DNA from 2 places in the Tumebacillus amylolyticus genome. Region 2 is predicted to be linked to the other one. Evidence: riboswitches for the same ligand, from Rfam matches in the RefSeq annotation. Region 2 holds a riboswitch; the other holds the start of a gene.

Region 1 (11,305 bases), on a different contig from region 2:
CCACGCCTACGCGCAGGCCGGTGCCAATCAGATTGCCTTCGAGGAAATTCGCCATTGTAAGTTGTTCTCCCTTCGTGATTACAGTTGAATGAGCTTCTTGAGCGGTACAGTTTCGACGATTTCGAGCCCGTATCCCAAGAGCCCCGCAAATTTGCGAGGGTTGTTGCTGAGCAGGCGCATCTTGCTGACGCCGAGGTCGCGCAGAATTTGCGCGCCGATGCCGTAGTCTTGCGCATCTGCCATGTCCTGCCCTTTGATTTTCGCCGCCAGACTGCGCTCTTGCGACGTGTTGCGGATGTGCAGGAGCACACCGCTGCCGTTCTCTTCAATCGCACGCATCGCAGCTTGTAATTGCGTCCCGCACTGGCAGGCATGCGAACCGAAGATATCCCCCATCGGGCATTCCTTGCGCACGCGCACCAAGGTCGGTGCTTGGGAGTCGATGTCGCCCTTGACGAACGCGAGATGCTCTTGTCCATCCAACAAGTTGGTGTAGACATGCAGGTCGAACGTGCCGGAGTCGGTTTCCACCTTCGTCGACGCCGAGCGCTCGACCAATTTCTCACGGTCCTTGCGGTACGCGATCAACTCCGCGATGGTGATCATCTTCAGATCGAATTCCTGTGCGATCAACGCGAGGTCCGGTACGCGGGCCATCGTGCCGTCCGCTTTCAACACTTCGCAGATCACACCCGCCGGATAGCTGCCTGCCAGTCGAGCCAAGTCGACCGCCGCTTCGGTGTGACCGGGGCGGCGAAGCACGCCGCCGTTTTTGGCGATGAGCGGGAAGATGTGGCCCGGTTTCTTGAAGTCTTTGCCGCCGACATTTTCGTCGATCAGCGCCGCCACCGTCGCCGAGCGCTCGTGTGCCGAGATGCCGGTGGTCGTGCTATGCTTGGCATCGACGGAGACGGTGAACGCCGTACCGTGCTGGTCGGTGTTCACATGAACCATCGGACGCAACTCGAGTTGCGCCGCACGGTCTTCCGTAATCGGCACGCAGACGAGTCCGCGGCCGTGTGTGATCATGAAATTGATCGTCTGCGCTGTGGTGCGGTCGGCGAGCGCGATGAAGTCGCCTTCGTTCTCACGATCTTCGTCATCCACGACGATGACGACTTTGCCGGCCTTGAGGTCTTCTACCGCTTCTTCGATGGTGTGAAACATGGGAATTTCCCCCTCACGCGAATCCATTGTTGCGCAGGAAGTCAAGGCTCAGGCGGGTACTCTCGCTCTGGGAATTGGCTCCCGGCAGATGCGGCCCCAACAGCCGCTCGACGTATTTGCCGATGATGTCGACTTCCAAATTGACGGTCGACCCGACCCGACGATGCCGCAAGACGGTAATCATCCACGTATGCGGGATGACCGAGATGCGAAATGACTCGCTGTCCACGTCCATGACGGTCAGCGAAACGCCGTCGATGGTGATCGAACCTTTCTCGACGACGTAGCGCAAGACGTTCGGCGGTGCCGAGAAACGAACGACTTTGGCGATGTCCTCTTCCTGGAGAGAGACCAACCGTCCGACGCCGTCGATATGCCCCGACACGATGTGCCCGCCAAAACGACCCCCCATCTGCATTGCCCGCTCCAAGTTGACCGGCGAGTTGGCAGACAGTTCATGCAGCGTGGTCCGGCGCATCGTCTCCGGCACGACATCGACGGTAAACGAAGACTTGTCAAACGCCGTGACGGTCAGGCAGATGCCGTTGACTGCGATGGAGTCGCCGAGCGCGACGCCGTCAAGAACTTTCGTAGACTTGATTTTCAGATGAATCGCATGACCGGACGGGCGAATCTCCGCAACCGTCCCGACCTCTTCAACGAGTCCAGTGAACATCTACTGCTGCTCCCCTTCATACACCGGGTAGCCGGTGATACAAATGTCGTCACCATATGTAGTTACGGAAATGTCGCGCAGGGTGACGGCCTGCGACATTTTTTCAAAACCTGCTCCGGCATACGGCGTCGGCGCTCCTGCGCCTCCGATGAGCTTGGGCGCGATGAAGGCCATTACTTTGTCGATCAACCCCGCTTGCAAAAAAGCGCCGTTGACCGTCGCCCCGCCCTCGACGAGCAAGTGGGTGATGCCGTTTGCGTACAACAGGTCGAGCACGGCGGCGACATCGTGCGGCGCAGACTTCAAAATCTGCACGCCGCGCGCACGCAGGCGGGCACTTTTTTCCGCATCCGCTCCCCCGGACGTGATGATCCAAGTCGGAGCGATGCTTGTGTCCAGAACTTTCGCCGTCTCCTCGATTTGCAACGAGGAGTCGAGGATGATCCGAGTCGGATGCTTGCCTCCGCCCTCAGGCATTCGAGTCGTCAATTCAGGATCGTCTGCACGGACGGTGCCGATCCCGACGAGGATGCCGTCGACTTCGTTTCGCAGTTGATGCACGGCGACGCGAGCGTCCGGGCCGGTGATCCAGCGGGAGTCGCCCGTATGCGCCGCAATTTTGCCATCGAGTGTCATCGCGGTTTTGATCACGACAAACGGTCTCGACGTGCGCATGTTGTGCAAAAAGCGCTCGTTGAGCGCCACCGCCTGCGATTCCAACACGCCGACTTCCACTTCGATCCCATGCGCACGAATTCGGTTGATCCCGTTTCCGGCAACCAGCGGATTCGGGTCGGTCATCGCGACGACGACTTTTTTGACTTTGGACGAGATCACAAGATCTGCACAGGGCGGCGTCTTGCCGTGATGGCTGCAGGGTTCCAGCGTCACGTACAACGTAGCGCCCTCCGCATGCTCGCCCGCCATTCGAAACGCGTGTACTTCTGCGTGCGGCTCGCCCGCTTTCAGATGGGCACCGAAACCGACGATACGACCGTCCTTGACGAGTACGGCGCCGACCAGCGGATTCGGATTGGTTTGCCCTTTCGCCTGAGCTGCGAGGTCCAACGCCATCTGCATGTACTGTACATCGGTCATGGCGAACATCCATCCCTTCTATAGAGAACAATGAGATAAAAAAAGCCCTGAAATCAGTAAAAAACTGACTTCAGGGCTCTTGATTGCGTTGCGTACGGACAGACTTCCCCCCTTGTCTAAAAAAGGGTACACTTCCCCGTCTGCCGTCCAAACACATTCCTTCTCCCATCCGGACTGTACCGTCGGTTCTGGAATCGCACCAGATCCTGCACCGCAAGCAAGCTTGCAGGCTCGCGGACTCGTCTCCTGTAGGAACAGGAGCATCACCGCCGGTTGGGAATTGGCCGAAGCCTCACCACACCCTGAAGGAACTACATGGAGTTCAGTATTCAGTATAGCCTTACTTTCCCAATGCGTCTACCCACCTTACCCAACGTACAAGTTGCCTTCCGGATACTTGAGGTTGGCTTTGTCCACTTGACGGGCGGCCAATGCCACCGCAATGGTCAGCGGGCCAAGACGTCCAATGTACATCAAGATGATGATCAACACGCGACCCGGATCGCTCAACGTCGGGGTCAAATTCGTTGACAGACCGACCGTCGCAAACGCCGATGTCGTTTCAAACAGCAGTCTCAGGAAATCGACGTGCTCTGTAATCGTCAAGATCATCGTCGAGAACACAACCAGCAAAACGGCCATCACCGAAATGACCAACGACTTGTAAATCGTCTGCCGTGCAACTTGACGGCCAAACACCACCGTATTCTCACGGTTCGAAATGACGTTGATGATATAGAGCATGATCACAAACGACGTGACCGTCTTGATCCCGCCCCCTGTCGAACCGGGGCTCGCCCCGATGAACATCAAGATCACCGACCAGAGCAGACCGCCCTGGGTCATCGTCTCATAATTAATCGACGCATACCCCGCTGTACGAGCGGTTACCGATGCGAAGAACGAGGCCAGCCACTTCGTTCCTTCCGAGAAAGAGCCGATCGTTCCCAGATTGTCGTTCTCAAACAAATAGTATCCAATCGTACCGACCACAAGCAAGAACGCCGTCGTGATCAGGACCAACTTGGTATGCAACATCGTCCGCTCCCGACGAAACAGACGCGGCATGTCGGCGAGTACCGTGAATCCCAAACCGCCGAGAATGATCAAGAAACCGATGCAGACGTTGACCGTCGGGTCGCCGACATAGTCAGAAATCGACTTGTAGTCGCCAAACAAATCAAACCCCGCGTTGCAAAACGCCGATATCGAGTGAAACACACCGTAATAGATCGCACGTCCCAACGGCATGTCGAATGAAAAACGAGTCGCCAAGATACCGGCAAACACCAACTCAATCCCCATCGTGATCAACACGACGTTGCGCGCCAGACGGATCAACCCTTCCAGCGTCGAGACGTTGAGCGCCTCTTGGAGCAACAACCGTTCCTTCAACCCGATCTTGCGCCCTGTCATAATCGTTATGAACGTCGCGAGGGTCATGAATCCCAAGCCCCCGATTTGAATCAACGAGATGAGGACGATCTGACCAAAATGATTAAAATAGGTGCCCGTGTCCACGACGATCAACCCGGTGACGCAGACGGCAGACGTCGCCTCGACCAAAGCATCGAGAAAGCGCAGACTTTCGCCGCTTTGCGACGCGATTGGCAACGAGAGCAAGATCGCCCCAACTAAGATCAGGCCTGCAAACCCGATGACCAATACCCGCGCAGGGGTGAAGAAACGCCATTTCTTCGTCTTTTGCATTGTTCTACCCCCTATGTATCTGTAACAGGAAGATTTTACATGGGATTCGCAAGTCTAGCAAGCACTTCCTGTAAATTACTAACTTTGCATTGGTCAATATCGTGTACTACAATAAGAGATGGCTCAAACATAGCGACATGATTCTCAACCGGTGGAGTGTGAGCGAATGAAAAAAGTTTGGACCTGGTGCCTCACCGTCGGACTCCTGATCGGTCTGGTGTCCTCAACTAGTATTCCCCAAGCAAACGCAAGTGATGAGACTCCGACCGGATTGACCGCCAAGGGCGCGGTCGTCCTCGACATGCAATCCGGTCAAGTGTTATTTGATGATCATAAAGACATTCAAGCCTTCCCCGCTTCGATCACGAAAGTTATGACCTGTATCCTCGCTCTGGAAAAAGGCGGTCTCCAGGACATGGTCACCACCTCGGAACTCGCCCGAAACCAAGAGGGCAATCGCGTCTACCTCGAAGTCGGCGAACAGGAGCCCTTGGAACAGATGCTCTACGGCCTCATGCTGAACTCCGGCAATGACGCAGCCGTCGCCATCGCCGAACACATCGGGGGCTCCGTCCCGAAATTTGCCGAGATGATGAACGCGAAAGCCAAGGAACTCGGCGCAACCCACACGCACTTCGTCACTCCCAACGGACTTCACGATGACAATCACTATACCACGCCGTACGATATGGCCTTGATCGCCAATTATGCGATGAAAAATTCAAAATTTCGGGAAATTGTCTCCACCCAATATTACGACTGGCACGGCCAAGCCTGGGAATCCCGTCTCGTCAACATCAATCCGATGCTCTGGAACTACGACGGAGTCACGGGCGTCAAGACCGGATTCACCGACCAAGCCCAGCAGACGATGATCGCATCTGCCAAACGCGGCGACCGCGAAGTGATGGCGGTCGTGATGGGCGTTCAGTTGAAACAGACCATTCGACTGGAAACTACGCAACTGCTCGACTACGGCTTCGACCATTTCACCACGCAACGACTCGCGCACGCGGGCGATTCCCTCGCGACGTTCGAAGTCAATGGCACCAAGGTCCCGGCCATTCTGCACCAAGACGTCTACGGCACAACCCCCAAGACGTCCACAGCCAAAAAAGAGCCGTCCGTTCACCTCTCGGTTCCCGCGGCTCCTTTTCCCAAGGGTTCGAAAGTCGGGCGAGTTGAATTCCACTTGGACGACCAATCGGTCGTTTCTGCAGATTTGTTCTCGCCTCAAGACGTCCTCTCCCCGACACTTCCGACCAGTCAGCTCAAAACACGAACATTCGGCTACCTCGCTCTCGGAGCGGCCGTGTTCGCCGCACTCGCGTTCTGGATGTGGCAACGACGCATTCGCCGAACCCGGAAATCAACCGTAACCTATGATGGAAACTAAATTTATGGACAAAAAAGGAAGCCCTGCGCCACTCGTCGCAGGGCTTTTTTTCAGAAAAAAGAAAATTTCCAATTGCATTGAATACGAACAATGAAGTAGAATGAATGTGAATCATTCGTGATATTCCTATAAACCTCATAAAGGATGGTGCTCCACTTGTTTACAACTCGTAAACTTCGCATGTCCCGCACGTTGATGACCGCGCTGTTGTCTGCGGGGCTTATCGCAGGACTTCTGCCGACAACTCGCACCCACGCGGCTGCCGTCAATACCCCGCTGATCACAGAAGTCTATTCGGACACCAACGAAACCAACGAACCGGAAGAATACATCGCCATCACCAACCCTACGGCCAGTTCGATCTCCCTCGCCGGTTGGTATCTCCAGATCGGGACCTCCACCGCGAAATTGAGCTTCCCCACCGGAACCTCGCTCTCCGCGGGACAAACTGTATACGTCACCAAGCAAGCTGCAAACTTCAAAACGGAGATGCTGTTCCCCGCCAACTTCGAATACGGGGCTGACACCGACTCCACCGTCCCTCAAATGACCGTCACCGGGTCCGCTCCCGCCATCGCCAATGCGGGCAGCGTCATCTACTTGTACAACGCAAGCGGCGCCAACGTGGACACGATGGCTTATGGCACGGGTACCACAACGACCGGTTGGTCGGGTAGCGGCGTTCCGGTTGTCGGAGCCGGCGAAATCTACGTTCGTGAGAAAGATGAAACGTCCCAACTGTATCCGGAAAGCAACACGGCGGCCGACTGGAAGCATTTGCGTGTCTACGCAGCCGGTCAATCGCGCTATGGAGCCCCGACCTACACGTTTGCAGGAAGTGTACAACCGTACTCTTCGCCTGACAACGGGTTCAATACCGTCGTGAGCTTGCTGAACAGTGCGACGACATCCATTGATCTCAATGTCTACGAATTCCAAGCAACGCAACTGATGGACGCGATCACCAACGCCGTCAAGCGCGGTGTCAAAGTCCGCGTCTTCCTCGAAGGTGCTCCGGTCGGCGGCCTCGTCGACCAAGGCAAGTACGTCGCCCAGCAAATCGTCGGCGCAGGCGGCCAAGTGCGCTTCATCATCAACGACACCACCATCGGTGCGTTCAAGCGCTACCGATTCGACCATGCGAAGTACGCGATCATCGACGGCAACCGCGTCATGGTTCAATCCGAGAACTTCGCCGCTTCCAGCCTTCCGTTCAACACCAACTACGGGAACCGCGGCTGGGGGATTATCATGAACAACGCAAGCGTCGCGTCGTTCTACTCCACAACGTTCAACGGTGACTGGAACGTCAACGCCAAGGACTCGTTCCCGTACACGGCATCCAGCACCAAATGGGGTGCGCCGACGGCCGGCTTCGTGGCGGACACTTCCACCCCGACTTCGACGTACAAAGGCAACTTCAAGAACAAGCCGATCAACGGCGAGTTCACCGCGAGTCCGATTTTCGCTCCGGACAGCACGTTCTTGCAAAACAACTCGATCCTCGGTCTCGCGAAGTCGGCCACCCAGAGCCTGCTCGTTGAACAGCTCTACGCTCACAAATTCTGGGGCACGCCGTCGACCGGCAGCACGACGACCACCCCGGACCTCTATCTGGAAGAATGCATCAACGCCGCTCGCCGTGGCGTCAAAGTTCGCATCTTGCTCGACTCTGCGTTCTTGGACACGACCGATCCGCGTGACAACACGTACACCGTTCAATACGTGAACGACATCGCAGCCTCCGAACACCTCGACATGCAAGCGAAACTGATCGATTTGAAAACGCTGGGACTTGAAAAAGTCCACAACAAAGGCGTGCTCGTCGACAGCAAAAAAACCCTCGTCTCTTCGATCAACTGGTCGGAATCTTCGCCGGAGAACAACCGCGAAGCAGGCGTGATCATCGACAACACCGAAGTCAACGCGTACTACGAGCAATTGTTCTGGTATGACTGGACGGCCGGCATGCAAAATTGGAGCCCGGACGAAACCAAAGGCACTTCGAACGTCGTCATCTCCGAGGTCGATTATGACACCAACGGCTCTGACGCGACCAAAGAATACGTAGAGCTTTACAACAAAAACAACGTCTCCGTCGATCTCTCCGGCTACAAACTCAGCAACAAGTCCGGTTCCTTCACGATCCCGTCCGGCACCGTGGTCCCGGCGCACAGCTTCCTCATGGTCGGCAAGGACAGCACCGCATTTACTTCGTTCAAAGGCTTTGGCCTTGACGTCTCCGGTCTGAGCTTGACACTGACCAACACCGGCGACGACCTGTATCTGAAAAACGCGTCCGGCACCGCCGTAGACGAAGTGGCATGGATGAACTACGTATCCGGCTGGGGTCTTGCCACCGGCACGGGTCAAGTTCTCTCCCGCACCAACCCGACTGTTGATACCAACACGTCAACCGATTGGTCGGTCACGACTCCGAATCCGAAAAAGTAACGCAGGTACACAAAAAGAGCACCGATTCCTCGGTGCTCTTTTGTATTCTCGTTACGCTTTCGCAGCTACCCGACGACCACCAAACATTCCGGAGATTGCCGGCCAAAACGGACTGATAAACCCGTAGAAACTCCGAAACGTTCCAAAGAATGTGAACAAACGCGGCAAGAACAACAAGAGAGTTGCCATCGTAGTCATCCCTCCTCTCAAGCTATCCTATGCCTGGGAGAAAGGACTTGCCCTCCGCGCCTGTCCACATCGGAAGCGTTACTTCCCCTACGACTGGCTCAAAACTCCGTCCATCAACCGCGCTGGGACGACGTCGAGCGACACGAGGTCATCGAAGCTTTCGCGCTTGACGACGACATCCGCGACTCCGTTTTGCACGAACACGACCGCCGGACGAGCGATGCGGTTGTAGTTGGACGCCATGCTGTAGTTGTAAGCGCCGGTGCAAGAAACCGCGAGGATATCCCCCGCTTGTACCTCCGGAAGCTTCGCGTCCCAAATCAGCATGTCGCCCGATTCACACGCTTTGCCCGCAATCGAGACGACTTCGGTCGGTTCTTCGGTCGCACGGTTGGCGAGCATCGCTTCGTAGACCGCTTGGTACAGCGCCGGACGCGGGTTGTCAGACATTCCGCCGTTCACCGACACGTACTTGCGCACGCCCGGGATGTTCTTGGAGGAACCGACGGTGTACAGCGTTGTACCTGCATTGCCGACGATGGATCGGCCCGGCTCGATGACCACTTCCGGATGTGCAAGACCCAGAGAGTCAAACGTTGCTTTCACGCCTTCCGCAATCGCTTCGATGTACTGTTGAACTTGGAGCGGGGTATCGCCTTCGGTGTAGCGAATGCCAAAGCCGCCGCCTACGTTCAGAACGGAGAGGTCTTTCGCGCCCCATTCCTTCACCGCTTGGGCGAACAGATTCCCCACGATGTCGATCGCATGCTTAAAGCCTTCCGTTTCAAAGATCTGCGACCCGATGTGCGAGTGCAACCCGACCAAACGAACGCCCTTGGTCTGCAGGGAGAGCTGAATCGCTTGCTGTGCCGCCCCGCTCTGCAGATCGAACCCGAACTTCGAATCCTCTTGACCGGTCGAGATGTACTCATGCGTATGAACTTCAACCCCGGGAGACAGACGAAGCAAAATGTCGGCGACGACGCCCTTCTCGACCGCCAAAGCGCCGAGCAGCGCAAGTTCATGGAAGTTGTCGACGACGAACGCTCCGATGCCCGCGTTCAACGCCTGTTCAATTTCGTCCGGGGTCTTGTTGTTCCCGTGGAAATGGATGCGCTCCGACGGGAAGTTCGCTTTCAGCGCGGTATGCAGTTCGCCGCCCGACACGACGTCGAGCGCCAACCCCTCTTCCGCCACGATGCGGCACATCGCCAACGTGCAGAACGCCTTCGATGCATAGGCGACTTCATAACGCAGACCGGTAGCGTCCCAAGCAGACTTGTAGGCACGCATCGTCTCGCGCATCAACTGCTCGTCGAACACATACAAAGGGGTTCCGAACTTGGAGGTGAGCTCCGTGGTGTCCACGCCTCCGATCTCAAGATGCCCGTGCTCATTTACCCGACTCGTCCCGTGCAAATACATGTGCTGTCGTCTCCTCTCGTCTCTGGCCACGCTTCTATACGTAAAAAAGCCGACGAATCCGAATGTCGTCGACCGTTGCAGGTACTCTTATTACGGTACGTATCTAGATTTTTTATTACGTCGATTATACAAAGAATCGTCATACAATGCAATGCAGGATATGCACGAGTATACAAAAAAGTGTCGCAATTGGGTGCGACACTTTTTTCCTGACTTTTTCTAGTTCGGTTGACGGTCCTTGTCACGCGGGTGAACGATCGAAGGTCGAGCTTTTTTCTCACGAACGGGTGCGCGTACGAGGATGTCGAGGAAGGCACGACCGTTGAACGGAATCAGCGGCCACAGGTACGGACGGTTGATCGATTTCGTGGTGAGCAGCAAGATCATCCAGATGCCCACGGCGACCGCCAACCCGATCCAATCGAAGATGCCGACCGCAATAATGAAGAACATCGCCGAGAGCTTGTTCGCCATCGACAACTCGTAACTTGGCGTCGCGAAAGTCCCGACCGCCGATACGGCCAGATAGAGAATGACCTCCGGCGAAAACAGCCCGACTTTGACGGCGATGTCCCCGATCAAGACGGCGGCCACCAAGCCCATCGCAGTGGCAAGCGGGGTCGGCGTATGAATCGCCGCCATCCTCATGAGGTCTATCCCAACCTCCGCCAAGATGAACTGCAACACGATCGGAATCGCCCCGACGTTCTCAGGCCCGAGAAACTCCAATTGCGTCGGCATCCATTCCCGATGAATCAACGTAAAGAGAATCCACAACGGCACCAAGAACATCGACGCGAGAATCCCGGCGAACCGAATCCAGCGTATATAGGCCCCTACAACGGGGTTCTCTCGAAATTCCTCCGCATGCTGTACATGGTGAAACAGCGTCGTCGGCGTAATCATTACAGACGGAGATGTGTCCACATAGATCAGCACGTGACCTTCCAAGAGATGGATCGCCGCCACGTCCGGACGCTCCGTATAACGCACGACCGGATACGGGTTGAAGCGGTTGCGGCGGATCAAGAACTCCTCGACCGTTTTCTCCGACATGGGAATCCCGTCGATCTCGATGCTTTTCAACCGATTTTTGATTTCCTCGACCAGCTCCAGGTCGGCGACGTCCTGCAAAAAGGCCACGCAGACGTCCGTTTTGGAGCGTGCCCCGATTTGCAACGTCTCCATGC
Region 2 (11,305 bases):
ACCTTTGGCGAGCACTTCGCCGTCGGAGCCGATCTTCACATCGAGGTTGGACAGCGGTTTGCCGACAGTTCCGATGCGCAAGTCGGTGACCGGATTGGTCGCGATGACAGGCGAGGTTTCCGTCAGACCGTAGCCTTCGCAGACGTCGAGTCCGGCGATTTTCAGGAATTCACCGACCGTGGGAGACAGAGCTGCACCGCCCGAGACGAGCAAGCGGATGTTGCCGCCCATGCGATCACGGATCGTTTTGAACACCAGTTTGTCGAGCAACGGATGCAAAAGTTTCGACGAGAAGGTCGGAGCGGTAATCTGTTGCTTGCCGACTTTCATCGCGAGGCGGAAAATTCTTTGCTTGCCCTTCGACCCTTCGCGCACGGTGTTCATGACGCCGTCGTAGATTTTTTCAAACAAGCGCGGCACCGAGGTCATGACGGTCGGCTTCACTTCCATCAAGTTGGTGGTGATGTGCGGAAGTCCTTCGCAATACGCGAACGTTGCGCCGTTGGTCAGCATCGTAAACTGCCCGCACGTCCGCTCGAAGATATGCGAAAGCGGCAAGTAGGACAACGCAACGTCGGTCGGGAACGTCGGCAGATATTCGCGGCATCCGTCGACGTTGGCGAACAAGTTGCCGTGCGTGAGCATCACGCCCTTGGGATTGCCGGTCGTGCCGGACGTGTGGACGATCGTCGCGAGCTCTTCGTCGGAGATCGACTTCCATTCGGTCTGCGGGCCTTTTTTGCCCAGCAATTGCAGGCCGCGTTGAAGCACCGCGTCAAATGTCAGCATCCCCGGATGTTCCGGCGTGGCGGTCGGATGGAACACGATGATCGAGTGCAGAGCTTCCGTTGCGACCGAGCGAACTCGTTCTCCCAAGGCGTCCGTTTCCACGAGGACGGCTTCCACGTCGGCATTCTGCAAGATGTACTCAATTTGCGCTGCGGTGCTGGTCGGGTAGATCGGAGTGGTGACTCCTCCGCACATCATGATCCCGATGTCGGCGATCGTCCAAGCCGGACAGTTGTTCGACAGGATCGCAACTTTGCTGCCGGGTTTGACGCCGAGCTCTTGCAAGGCGTGGGCAACTCCTTGGATGCGATCCCAGAAGGCGCGATAGTTCAGCGTTTGGTACGTTCCGTTTTGTTTCCACATCAAGGCGGTATGATCGGGGTATTTCTCGACCGAGTGGTGGACGAGAGAGAGCAGGTTCGACATAGCGACACCTCCTGTAAGGTTCTGAAATCTAAAAAAAGGCGAACAGGTACAGGTGCTTCTAGTGTACGTGTCGCGTGTTTGTCCACATGACGAAATTGTCCGTTTTTATACTGACCAGTTCGTCAAATAGTGTGAAAACTCCTTCATTTGTCGAAAAAAGTTTTTATGTTACGATGGAAAAAGCGAAAGGAGTGAGGACCCATGCGGTTTTCGCGATCGGAATTGATCGAGATCATCACCCCGCACGTATTGCGAACCCTCGTGCGCTTGCACGGAGCCAAAGGGGCGCAACTGACGGAGCAAGACCTGATCGACTCGGGGCTTACCGAGGAGCAGAGAAAAGCGCTGATTCAGACCAAGCGCCTCTTGGAAAGCGGAGAGACAGGAACGTATAACGTCAATCTATAGATGCGATCACAAAAAAAGACGGCAACTCCTCGATAGGAGTGCCGTCTCTTTTTTACCCTTCGTCGTCCGATTGGTACGATTTGCGGATGTCGCGCAGGAGCTCCGCTTTGTTCTTGCGGACGCGCAAGCCGCCGACTTTGTACGAAGGGTGGATGCGAAGTTCTTTGGCCAGCGCTTGAATCTCCTTGATTCCGAGGGTATCCAGGTTGACATCGCTCACGGCAACACCTCCCACGAATCTCAAAAGACCTCTCACGCGTGCGTGCTTCGAGTGTTACTGTGCCCTGCTTTGGGGAAACCTAAGCGAGCGGAGGTGGGTAGCTCATGAAAATCTTCTTTTATGTGATCGCGTTCCTCTTGCTGTTCGTCATCTTCCTCACAGGCACAGCGAACAAAGGAATCATGGCCACCATCTTCCGAGCTTTCCAGTTTTCCAATCTCTCGTCCAACACTTCTCCCGGCAAACGATAAGCTCCAAGTCAAGTGGAATGTCGCCGTTTCTTCACACATATCATGGCGTTGGATGCGCTTTCTCGTCAGGGGCGCAAAAGACGAAGGGGTGATAGGCGATGAAGAGAACGGCGGAATTTGTTATGGGACTTATCGGTGGTATTGTCGGGATTTTGTGCGGGTTCTCCGGCGTCTTGCTCGGCAGTGTGGCAGCGTCGCTGCAGGTGGACGGAAGCGGAACGGTTTCCACAGCTTCTTGGATCGCCATCGCGGTCTCCGTGCTGGGCATCGTCGGGGCGGGGATCGTCAAGAAAAGCACGAAGCTCGGCTCGCTGTTCATGCTCATCGCGGCGGTCGTCGGCTTCATCTGCATCTCGTTCTTCTACACCGTGCCGGCGATTCTGTTCCTCATCGCGGGGATCATGGGCTTCGCTCGCAAAGGCAAGGGCGCAGTCGCCTAAGGAGAGTTCAGGAAAAAAGACCCCTTTTCGAACGGGGGTCTTTTTTTTATAATCGAAATATCTACCGACTGTTCGGTATAAACGATGGGAGTCAAGGAGTGTGAGCCGAGTTGCTGCATAAGATCCCAATTCCCACGCCGTTTCCGGTGGGCAACATCAACGTGTATTTGCTGAAAGGCCGAGATTGCTTGACGCTGGTGGATACCGGACCGTTGACGCAAGAGGCGCAGGAAGCGCTCGACGCGGGCCTGCAGAACGTCGGAGTGCGGGTGGAGGACCTCGACCAGATTTTGTTGACGCACTACCACTGCGACCATGTCGGGCTGGTGGAGAACTTGGTGAAACGAAGTCGTGCGAAAGTCCTGGCACATCCGTTCACGGGGCCGCAGATTTCGCGCAATCCGGAGTTCGAAGACGCGCGTCGGGAGTTTTATCTGGGCCTGTACCGAGGGCTTGGGTTGAACGAGGAGCAAAAGGACAAAGCGTTGGGGCAGGTGTTCGACTACCTCGATTATGTCGGAGTCGGGCATGTGGACGTCGAGTTGCAAGAGGGCGACCGTGTGCCGGGGCACGAGGAGTATGAAGTGCTGTACACGCCGGGTCATGCGTTGGACCACATCTCGCTGTATGACGAGCAGGGCGGTGTGATGGTGCTCGGCGACCATCTGATCAAGCACATCTCGTCGAATGCGTTTCTGGAACCGCCGATTCGTCGGGGCGGGGAACGTCCGCGGATGCTGATGCTGTACCAAGAAGCGCTTCGCAAAGTGCAAGCGCTGGATTGGGAGGTCGGATACGCCGGGCACGGCGGAGAAGTCAGAGGGCACAAGGAACTGATCGCCGAGCGTCTGCTGAACATGGAGCGCCGAGCGGAGAAGGTTCTGGATGTGGTGCGCTCGGGAATCAACACCGGCATCGAGATCACGCTCACGATGTTCCCGCGCCATCTCGAACAACTTCCGCTGATCATCTCCGAGACGGTCGGCCATCTCGATTGGCTGGTGCACGACGGAAAGTTGAAAGTCGAAGATGACGGCGGGCTCTGGCGGTATTCGGTTGCCGAAGAGTGTGTACGATAAAATCGGATTGACAGACAATCCCGATCGTTGTACGATGATTTTTGAATTGAATAAATACCTTCGGGGCAGGGTGAAATTCCCGACCGGCGGTGATGACCCCCCGTGTGGGTCTCAGCCCGCGACTCCCGCTTGACGTTGTTCAAACTTCGTCAAGCGGGACTGACTTGGTGCAATCCCAAGGCCGACGGTACAGTCCGGATGGAAGAAGGTAACTGAGTCTTTCCGCCACTGCGCGAAATTTGCGCACCATCGGAAGGTCTCTTTTGCTATCCAAAAAAGACCCTGACCGCCCATGTGGCGTTCAGGGTCTCTTTTTTGGGCGGAGGGTGTTTGGTTCAGTTCGAAAATTTCCGAAGGAGGTTTTTGAATTGAGTAAGGTGAATGCAAGTGCGCCCCGTATGACCGGGGTCAATCTCGTAACCGGGTGGAACGGCGTCTGGCTGATCGCGTTGGGAGCGGCCCTCTGGGGCACCGACTCCGTTTTGCGCCAGCCGTTGCTGAGCTATCTGAGCGCGACGCAGATCGTGTTGTTGGAGCATCTGTTGCTGGCGGTCTACGCCATTCCGGTGCTTTGGATCAACCGCAAGCAATTGCGGGGCTTGTCTTTGAAGGAGTGGGGGGCGATCCTCTTCATCTCATGGGGCGGATCGGCGCTCGCGACCGTGTTGTTCACAGCGGCGTTCGGGCTGGGCAATGCCAGCGTCGTCCTGCTGTTGCAGAAGCTGCAACCCGTGTTCGTGTTCCTGCTCGCTCGGGTCGTGCTCGGGGAGCGATTGACTCGCGGGTTTGGCTGGTATGTGCTGATCGCGCTGGCGGGAACCTACCTGCTGACGTTCGGCTTCGCGATGCCGTATGGAAACCAAGGGGCAAATGAAATGTTGGCTTCCGTCTTTGCCATCGGGGCGGCCGTGCTCTGGGGCGGTTCGACCGTGATGGGTCGTCTGCTTTTGAACAAGATGAGTTTTGAAACGGTGACGGGGGCACGCTTCCTGTTTGCTCTTCCGCTGTTGGCATTGCTGGTGGCACTCAACGGTACGGAAGGCGTGAACCACATCAGCATGTGGAGCAATTTCGGCACGCTGCTGGTGTTCGGCATGATCTTGCTGCAAGCCCTGCTTCCGGGCCTGATCTCGCTCTTGCTGTACTACCGCGGCCTCTCGAAGACGCCGGCGTCCTACGCGACGCTTGCTGAACTTGCGTTTCCGGCGGCCGGTCTGACGCTGAACTGGCTGTTCCTCAAGCAAGGTTTCACCCTCGGGCAGTTCATCGGGTTTGCCGTGGTCTGGGTGGTCGTGTTCCAGATTGCGCGTTTGCAAGACCGTCGATGAAGCCTGACATTCATGAAAAAACGCCGAAGTCCCTGCTCAATGCGGGCTCCGGATTTCTCGAAGGGTATTCGCACACGCTGAATCCCTATACAGGATGCAGCTACGCCTGCTCCTACTGCTACGTTCGCCGGATGCCTGTCGCTCTTTTTCGCAAGCAGGAGTGGGGGAGTTGGGTGGACGTGAAGCAGGGGGCGGCGGAGCTGTTGAAAAAAGAACTGGCGAAGGCTCGAAAAAAAGGCCCGGTCACGATCTTCATGTCCTCCGCGACCGACCCGTATCAGCCTGTGGAAAAGCAAGCCGAAGTGACGAGGTCGCTGTTGGAAGTGATGGCGGAGAATCTCCCCGACTTTCTGTTCGTGCAGACGAGGAGCCCTTTGGTGGCAAGGGATGTCGAGTTGTTCCAACGCTTTGGGAACCGCATTCGCATCTCGATGACGGTGGAGACCGACCGTGAAGACATCCGCCGCCTGTTTGCGCCCAAAGCACCTCCGATTCCCGCACGGCTGAACGCCTTGCGCCGGATCGTGGAGGCCGGAGTCCCGGCGCAAGCGACGGTGGCTCCGTTTTTACCGAGCACGGAGGGGTTTGCAGACGTGTTGGCTGACGTGGTGGATCGAGTCTGTGTCGATGACTACCGCCTCGGTGACGGCAGCGGAGGCAAGCGAACGGAACGTCTGGGGATTCCCGAGCTGTATGAAGCGAACGGGCTGCAAGAGTGGTATGAGCCGGATGCGTACTTGCGCGTGGTGGAACGCCTGCGTGAAGTGCTCCCGGCAGAGAAGGTGCTGGTCAGCCAACAGGGCTTTCTCCCGTAAGTGCAAAGAGTTGAATGATCAGAATTCTGAAACGCTTGGGGTACGTACACCATCGTTTCAGAATTTTTTTATGCGTAAATATCTTCCAATTTTCCGGTTTATCAGATACGATGTGATAGTACGGTTTTAATGAAGACTTTAATTTTATTTTGCAGGTTGGCTTACCTAACGATGATTGAGTTCACGGCGTAAGATTTAGCCCAGATCGCAGAAGGATATCTCAGTTGGTGAAGAATTACATTGTGACAGTAGGGATTTGCAAGCATAACGAAAGATTTTGATTGAGGTGGTGAGTCCAATAAAAACGAGTCACATGTTTCGCTTGATAGGGTCTTCTGTTCTCTTTGGAGTGCTGTTTGGTTCCGCCGTCATCCAAGACTCCTTTTTGCATCTCTATAAAAAATGGGTGCCGACGAATCCGGGTTATATCTGGGAGTTCTTCCCCGAGAATGTTGTGTGCCTCGTGTTTGCCCTCTGGCTCTGCCCCGAACCTGTAAAACCGTTAAAAGTGCTAGGGTATTACCTTCTGAGTTTTACGATCTGTTTCATGATCCGGATGGTCTTTATGATGCTCTCGACGATGCACAAAGGGCCGATGATGATAAATTGAAAAAAAGCCTCGGTCCTGTGACCGTGGCTTTTTCGATGTTACAGCGGGATGGACACCACATGTTCATCCCAGTTTTCTTCATGGTGGAGTCGGGTCTTGATCACGATACGATCTCGGTACACCTCGACGAAGCGGGACTCACTCCGCTCGCCGTGCGGGTGCATGTACAACTGCTCGCCGCGTTTTTCCGAGCCTTGAACGGGCTCTCGTGTGACTTCGATCGGTTCGTAGACGGAACCTAACCCAAGGAAATGCACGCCGTTTTTCACGACGCTTTCACTGGGCTCCACGGCGTCGATGTGCGAATGACCCGAGAACCACACGAGATGTTTGTGCGTGGCGGCGATCTTCATCAACCGGGCCGTCTGCACCGCGCTCACACCGGGGTCCGACTTGCCGACCGTGCCGTCGAGCGGCTGGTGGAGGAACACGAACGTCGGGGCATCGGGGGCGGAGCGGAGCGTTTTTTCAAACCAAGCGAGCTGTCGGTCGGAGAGCCACGCTGCTTCGCCGATCTGTTTTTGTTTCTCCATGTACTGTTCGGGGGATAAGAAGATCAGGTGAACGCCCTTGACCCATTTGTCGTAGTAGATGTTTTGCAGCCCAAACGTGCGCTTGAACTGCTCCTTCGCCAACGCATCGTTCCACTTCGGGTTGTTCCACGACGCGTAATAGTCGTGGTTGCCCATCGTCGGATACACCGGGCTCCCCGCGTGATCGTCCGCAATCTGGCGGGCAAGAGACAGGGAAAGCGCACTCCCGTTGGTGGTCAAGTCTCCATCGACGACATCAAAGTCCGGCTGAAACTGCCGCAAATCGCGCAGAGCATTGGCAAACTTCAGCGCCCCGTCCACATGAGGGGGCTCCCACCAAGACACGACATGGACGTCTGAGAGCACGCCGAACTTCAACAGAGGCTTCTCCACAGCGGGACTCTCCTCCGGAGCAGCAGAATGAGCCGGGCGCAGGACGAAGACAAACAGCAGAGCGACGACGACAGCGAACGTGATCGGCAAGAGACGGTTCCTCACTCGCGAGCCCTCCTCGGTCTGTTTCGGTCGTCCTAGTCTGCCCAGTCGGGAGGAAATCCACGCTTTATATGGAAACTCTACTTCTATACACGAAAAAATTGGAGGCAACCTAGATGTCGATCTACGACGTGCGTATCTCCCGAATTCGGGACTGGATGAAGGAACGAAATGTGGAAGTGGTTCTGGTCACTTCACCGCCGAACGTATTTTACTTGACCGGCTTTGATTGCCACCCGCACGAGCGCTTCATGGCGCTGTGCTTGTACGCATCGGGCACGGAAGCGCTGTTCGTGCCGACGCTTGAGAAGGAAGCGGCCGAGAAGTCCGGTTTCTCGCGCATCGTCACCGTCTCCGATACGGACAACCCGATGGACAAAGTCCGCGACGTGGTCGGGGACGGCCCGTTTGGCTCTCTCGCCATCGAGAAACAACACCTGACCGTCGCACGCCTTGAACAATTGCAGACCGTCTTCGGCACGGAGCCGACCGTTGCCGCCGAAGACCTCCTGCTCGGCATGCGCCTGCAAAAGGACGAAGCCGAAATCGCGATCATGAAAAAAGCGGCCGAGATCGCCGACCGCGGTGTCGAAGCGGCGATTCGCGCCATCGAAGTAGGTCGGACGGAGGCTGAACTCGTCACGATCATCGAATCCACGATGAAGTCGCTCGGCGCTTCCGGCACCTCGTTCTCCACGCTCGTTCTCACCGGGGAAAAAAGTGCCCTGCCCCACGGCACGCCGGGCACTCGCGCCATCCAAGCGGGCGACTTCGTATTGCTCGACCTCGGCGCGGTCTACGAAGGCTACTGCTCCGACATCACCCGCACGGTGGTTGTGGGCGAGCCGTCCGATGAACAACTGATCATCTACGAAGCGGTACTCGCAGCCAACCTCGCCGGCATCGCCGCGACCAAAGCGGGCCTGCCTGCCAAAGTCGTCGACGCTGCGGCTCGCCAAACGATTGAAGGCTTCGGTTACGGCGAGTTCTTCACACACCGTGTCGGTCACGGACTGGGCATCGAAGTCCACGAATTCCCGTCGATGCACGGCAACAACGAACAAGAGCTGGTGCCGGGCATGGTCTTCACTATCGAGCCGGGCATCTACCTCCCGAACATCGGCGGCGTCCGCATCGAAGACGACGTGCTCGTCACGGAGAACGGCGTTGAAATTCTCACTTCCTACCCGAAAGAACTGCAAATCCTGCCCGCCAACTAAACAGGCACAACAAAAAAGCCCCGAGCCACACCCGAGAGGTGTACCGGGGCTTTTCTGTTGCAAAAAAAAGAACCTGCCGTCGAAACGGACAGGTTCTCTTTTGGGCAACGAATTAGTTGATCACGCCAGCCAAGTAGTCGATGGTGTTGACTGCGAGCTTTGCATCGCTGTAGTCGGTCCAGCCATCGTACAGGTTCTTGCCGGAAGCGCCGGTGCCATCATCGTACAGCGAGGAGTCGCCGAGCGCTGCGAAGCGGCCGGAACCGTACTTGCCGTGGATGTGGAACGGATCTGCTTGGCCGGTCAGGAAGATGTCGGACAGGATCGTGGAGTTTGCGCCCGTTACGTGGATCGTGGAACCGTTCCATGCGCCAACGGAGGTGACGCCGGAAGTTACGGAGTTCGCACGGATATCGGTGATCGGCTCTTGAACCAAGTTGTTGCGGTTGAAGTAGAAGCCGAACGTTGCGCCAACCCAGGAGCCGGTGGACGGGTATGCTTCGGTTTGGGAACCGTCGAAGATCTGTACGGAGTCCCAGCCGTCGTTGTTGCGGTCCGAAACGATGTGGTCTGCGATGAAGTAGACGCCGCCACCGTTCGAGATGAAGGTGTTGATCGCAGACTTCTCAGTCGAGGTGTAGTTGGTGTTCGGTTCCGGCAGAACGAGAACTTTGTAGCCGGAGAGAACGGTAGACGAGATCGCGGAGGTCGTGGAAGCGACCGTGTAGCCCTTCGCGCGCAGAGCATCTGCGAAGGAAGAGTTCGCGCCGCCGATCGTCCAGTCTGCGTTGCCTGCGGTTTGGCCGTGGCCTTGGTCCCAGAGGACTTTCGTGCCGGTTACGGTGCCACCACCACCGCCGCCGCCACCACCACCGCCGTTGAGGGTGTTTTTCGCGCCGAGAGTACCGCCCGAAGTGGTCGAAGAGCCCCAGTTCGTAGAAGACGAGGAAGCACCTGCCGGGTCTTTGCGCTCAAGGGAGTAACCCGTGCCGTTGCCGCCCCAAGCAGAGGTGAATTCTACGGAATCAATAACTTCGCCGGATTGTGCGATGTTGTCCGAGTTGCTGTCGGAGAACAGAGCCACGCCGTCGCCCGAGTTGCCCAGAGCGAAGTTGCCCGACCATTTCAGTTGTGCGCTGGAGAGCGAGTTCCCGATGGTCAGGTAGCCGCCTGCCGGGATCGAGGTGCCGGACGGGAAGGTGTACGTGCCTTCGGTCAGCGAAGAAGCACCGACGTTGTTATCGGTCAATTTGTAACCAGCCAGGCTGATCGCGGAAGACGTGTTGTTGTACAGCTCTACCCATTCTTGCGTGGTACCCGATGCATAGTTGTACATAATTTCGTTGACGACGACCGAACCTGCCGCGATGGCAGCAGAAGCCGGTTGAACATGGTAAACCGCCGGAGCAGCGAGTGCGCCGACCATAGCCAAGCTGGTCAAACCGATAAGTGTACGTTTTTTCATGATCCGAGAATCCCCCTTGAAAGGTTGTCCTTGTCTGCAAATTCAGTATAAATGATATTTGTGATAATTTCAACACTTGTTTGTAAAGATTCTGCTTGTAATTAAATGCCATCTTTCAAGCAGGAAAAGTAGGTCTGGAAATGGTATTCTATAAAATGAAGTGTAACCCGCAAGGCATACGTAAGGAGAAGAGAACCCGACATGAGCACCACCTACAAGCCCAGCAGAGGCGATCTTGAACGGCTCTCGAAATTTCGCGCGCCGTACCAACAAGCCATCGACGAACTCAAGGTCAAGTTAAAAGGGATCAAATACGGCTGTCTCGAACAGGATTGCTACTCCCCGATCGAATTCGTCGTCGGACGAGTCAAGACCGTCGAGTCCCTGTTAAAAAAAGCAGAGAAAAAAGGCGTGCAAGTCGGCGTCGGCAACTGGATCGAAGAAATCGAAAGCCACGTGTACGACATCGCCGGTTTGCGCGTTGTCACACGGTACTTAGAAGACATCCGCGAAGTGCAAGCCATTCTCTCCGAGCGAGAAGACTTCCACGTCGAGGAGATCACCGATTATATCGACACCCCCAAGGAATCGGGCTACCGCAGCGTGCACATGGTGGTCCGCTACCCGACCTACCACGGTTCTCAGAAAAAAGACGTGCTCTGCGAAATTCAACTTCGCACGCTCGCCATGAACTTCTGGGCGACCAACGAGCATGAATTGCGCTACAAGTACGACGAGAAACTGCCGGGCGAGATGAGGGAACAACTTCGCCGCGCCGCCGATGCCGCGTACGAACTCGACCTCCAGATGGCACAGTTCCGCCGCGACATCCGCACGTCCCAAGAGATGCGTCTCGATGACACCGTCGCCAACGAAGACAAATTGGAGGAGATCTTCTCCCTCTATGTCAAAAAAGACTTCAAGCGTGCCGCCGAACTCTACCAAACCTACTTCGGCACCGAGCACGACTTCACGTACAACCCGAAGTTGCAGATGATCGACGAGATGCTTAATTCCCGGCTCGTAAAAAAACCCGGCTCCTAAGGAGTCGGGTTTTTCAATGCGCGTTCAATGAGCGAAAGCAACAGATAGTTCAGATCCGGTTCGAAGTTGTCGACCACGGTCTGCATCGCATAGGTGAAACGGAACGTGTTGTTTTTCTCCAAGAGGTCGCGCAAGAGCTTCTGCGCCTGCGAGGACATCGGAGTCTGGGAAACACCTTCAAT

Evidence for each region. A riboswitch is a leader RNA that binds a small molecule or an ion and turns the genes downstream of it on or off. The one in region 2 is predicted to bind FMN.
Region 1: it holds a riboswitch for FMN, as region 2 does, so the genes downstream of both, ribD (bifunctional diaminohydroxyphosphoribosylaminopyrimidine deaminase/5-amino-6-(5-phosphoribosylamino)uracil reductase RibD) here and JJB07_RS07425 (DMT family transporter) in region 2, are expected to answer to the same signal.

The regions. Positions count from the first base shown of each region.
Region 1 covers NZ_JAEQNB010000004.1:95,139-106,443, reverse strand. The annotation lists gene ribH (6,7-dimethyl-8-ribityllumazine synthase) at 1-55, opposite strand, end outside; gene ribB (3,4-dihydroxy-2-butanone-4-phosphate synthase) at 79-1,167, opposite strand; gene JJB07_RS13295 (riboflavin synthase) at 1,181-1,843, opposite strand; gene ribD (bifunctional diaminohydroxyphosphoribosylaminopyrimidine deaminase/5-amino-6-(5-phosphoribosylamino)uracil reductase RibD) at 1,844-2,941, opposite strand; FMN riboswitch at 3,095-3,255, opposite strand; gene JJB07_RS13285 (TrkH family potassium uptake protein) at 3,308-4,651, opposite strand; gene JJB07_RS13280 (D-alanyl-D-alanine carboxypeptidase family protein) at 4,818-6,047, shown strand; gene JJB07_RS13275 (lamin tail domain-containing protein) at 6,204-8,501, shown strand; gene JJB07_RS13270 (hypothetical protein) at 8,553-8,690, opposite strand; gene lysA (diaminopimelate decarboxylase) at 8,778-10,115, opposite strand; gene JJB07_RS13260 (spore germination protein) at 10,335-11,305, opposite strand, start outside.
Region 2 covers NZ_JAEQNB010000002.1:106,394-117,698, reverse strand. The annotation lists gene JJB07_RS07455 (AMP-dependent synthetase/ligase) at 1-1,215, opposite strand, end outside; gene JJB07_RS07450 (hypothetical protein) at 1,417-1,623, shown strand; gene JJB07_RS07445 (hypothetical protein) at 1,676-1,843, opposite strand; gene JJB07_RS07440 (hypothetical protein) at 1,948-2,094, shown strand; gene JJB07_RS07435 (DUF4064 domain-containing protein) at 2,193-2,534, shown strand; gene JJB07_RS07430 (MBL fold metallo-hydrolase) at 2,645-3,613, shown strand; FMN riboswitch at 3,666-3,827, shown strand; gene JJB07_RS07425 (DMT family transporter) at 3,991-4,941, shown strand; gene JJB07_RS07420 (SPL family radical SAM protein) at 4,938-5,756, shown strand; gene JJB07_RS07415 (metallophosphoesterase) at 6,405-7,397, opposite strand; gene JJB07_RS07410 (M24 family metallopeptidase) at 7,511-8,614, shown strand; gene JJB07_RS07405 (lamin tail domain-containing protein) at 8,727-10,079, opposite strand; gene JJB07_RS07400 (GTP pyrophosphokinase) at 10,281-11,123, shown strand; gene JJB07_RS07395 (S1 domain-containing protein) at 11,120-11,305, opposite strand, start outside.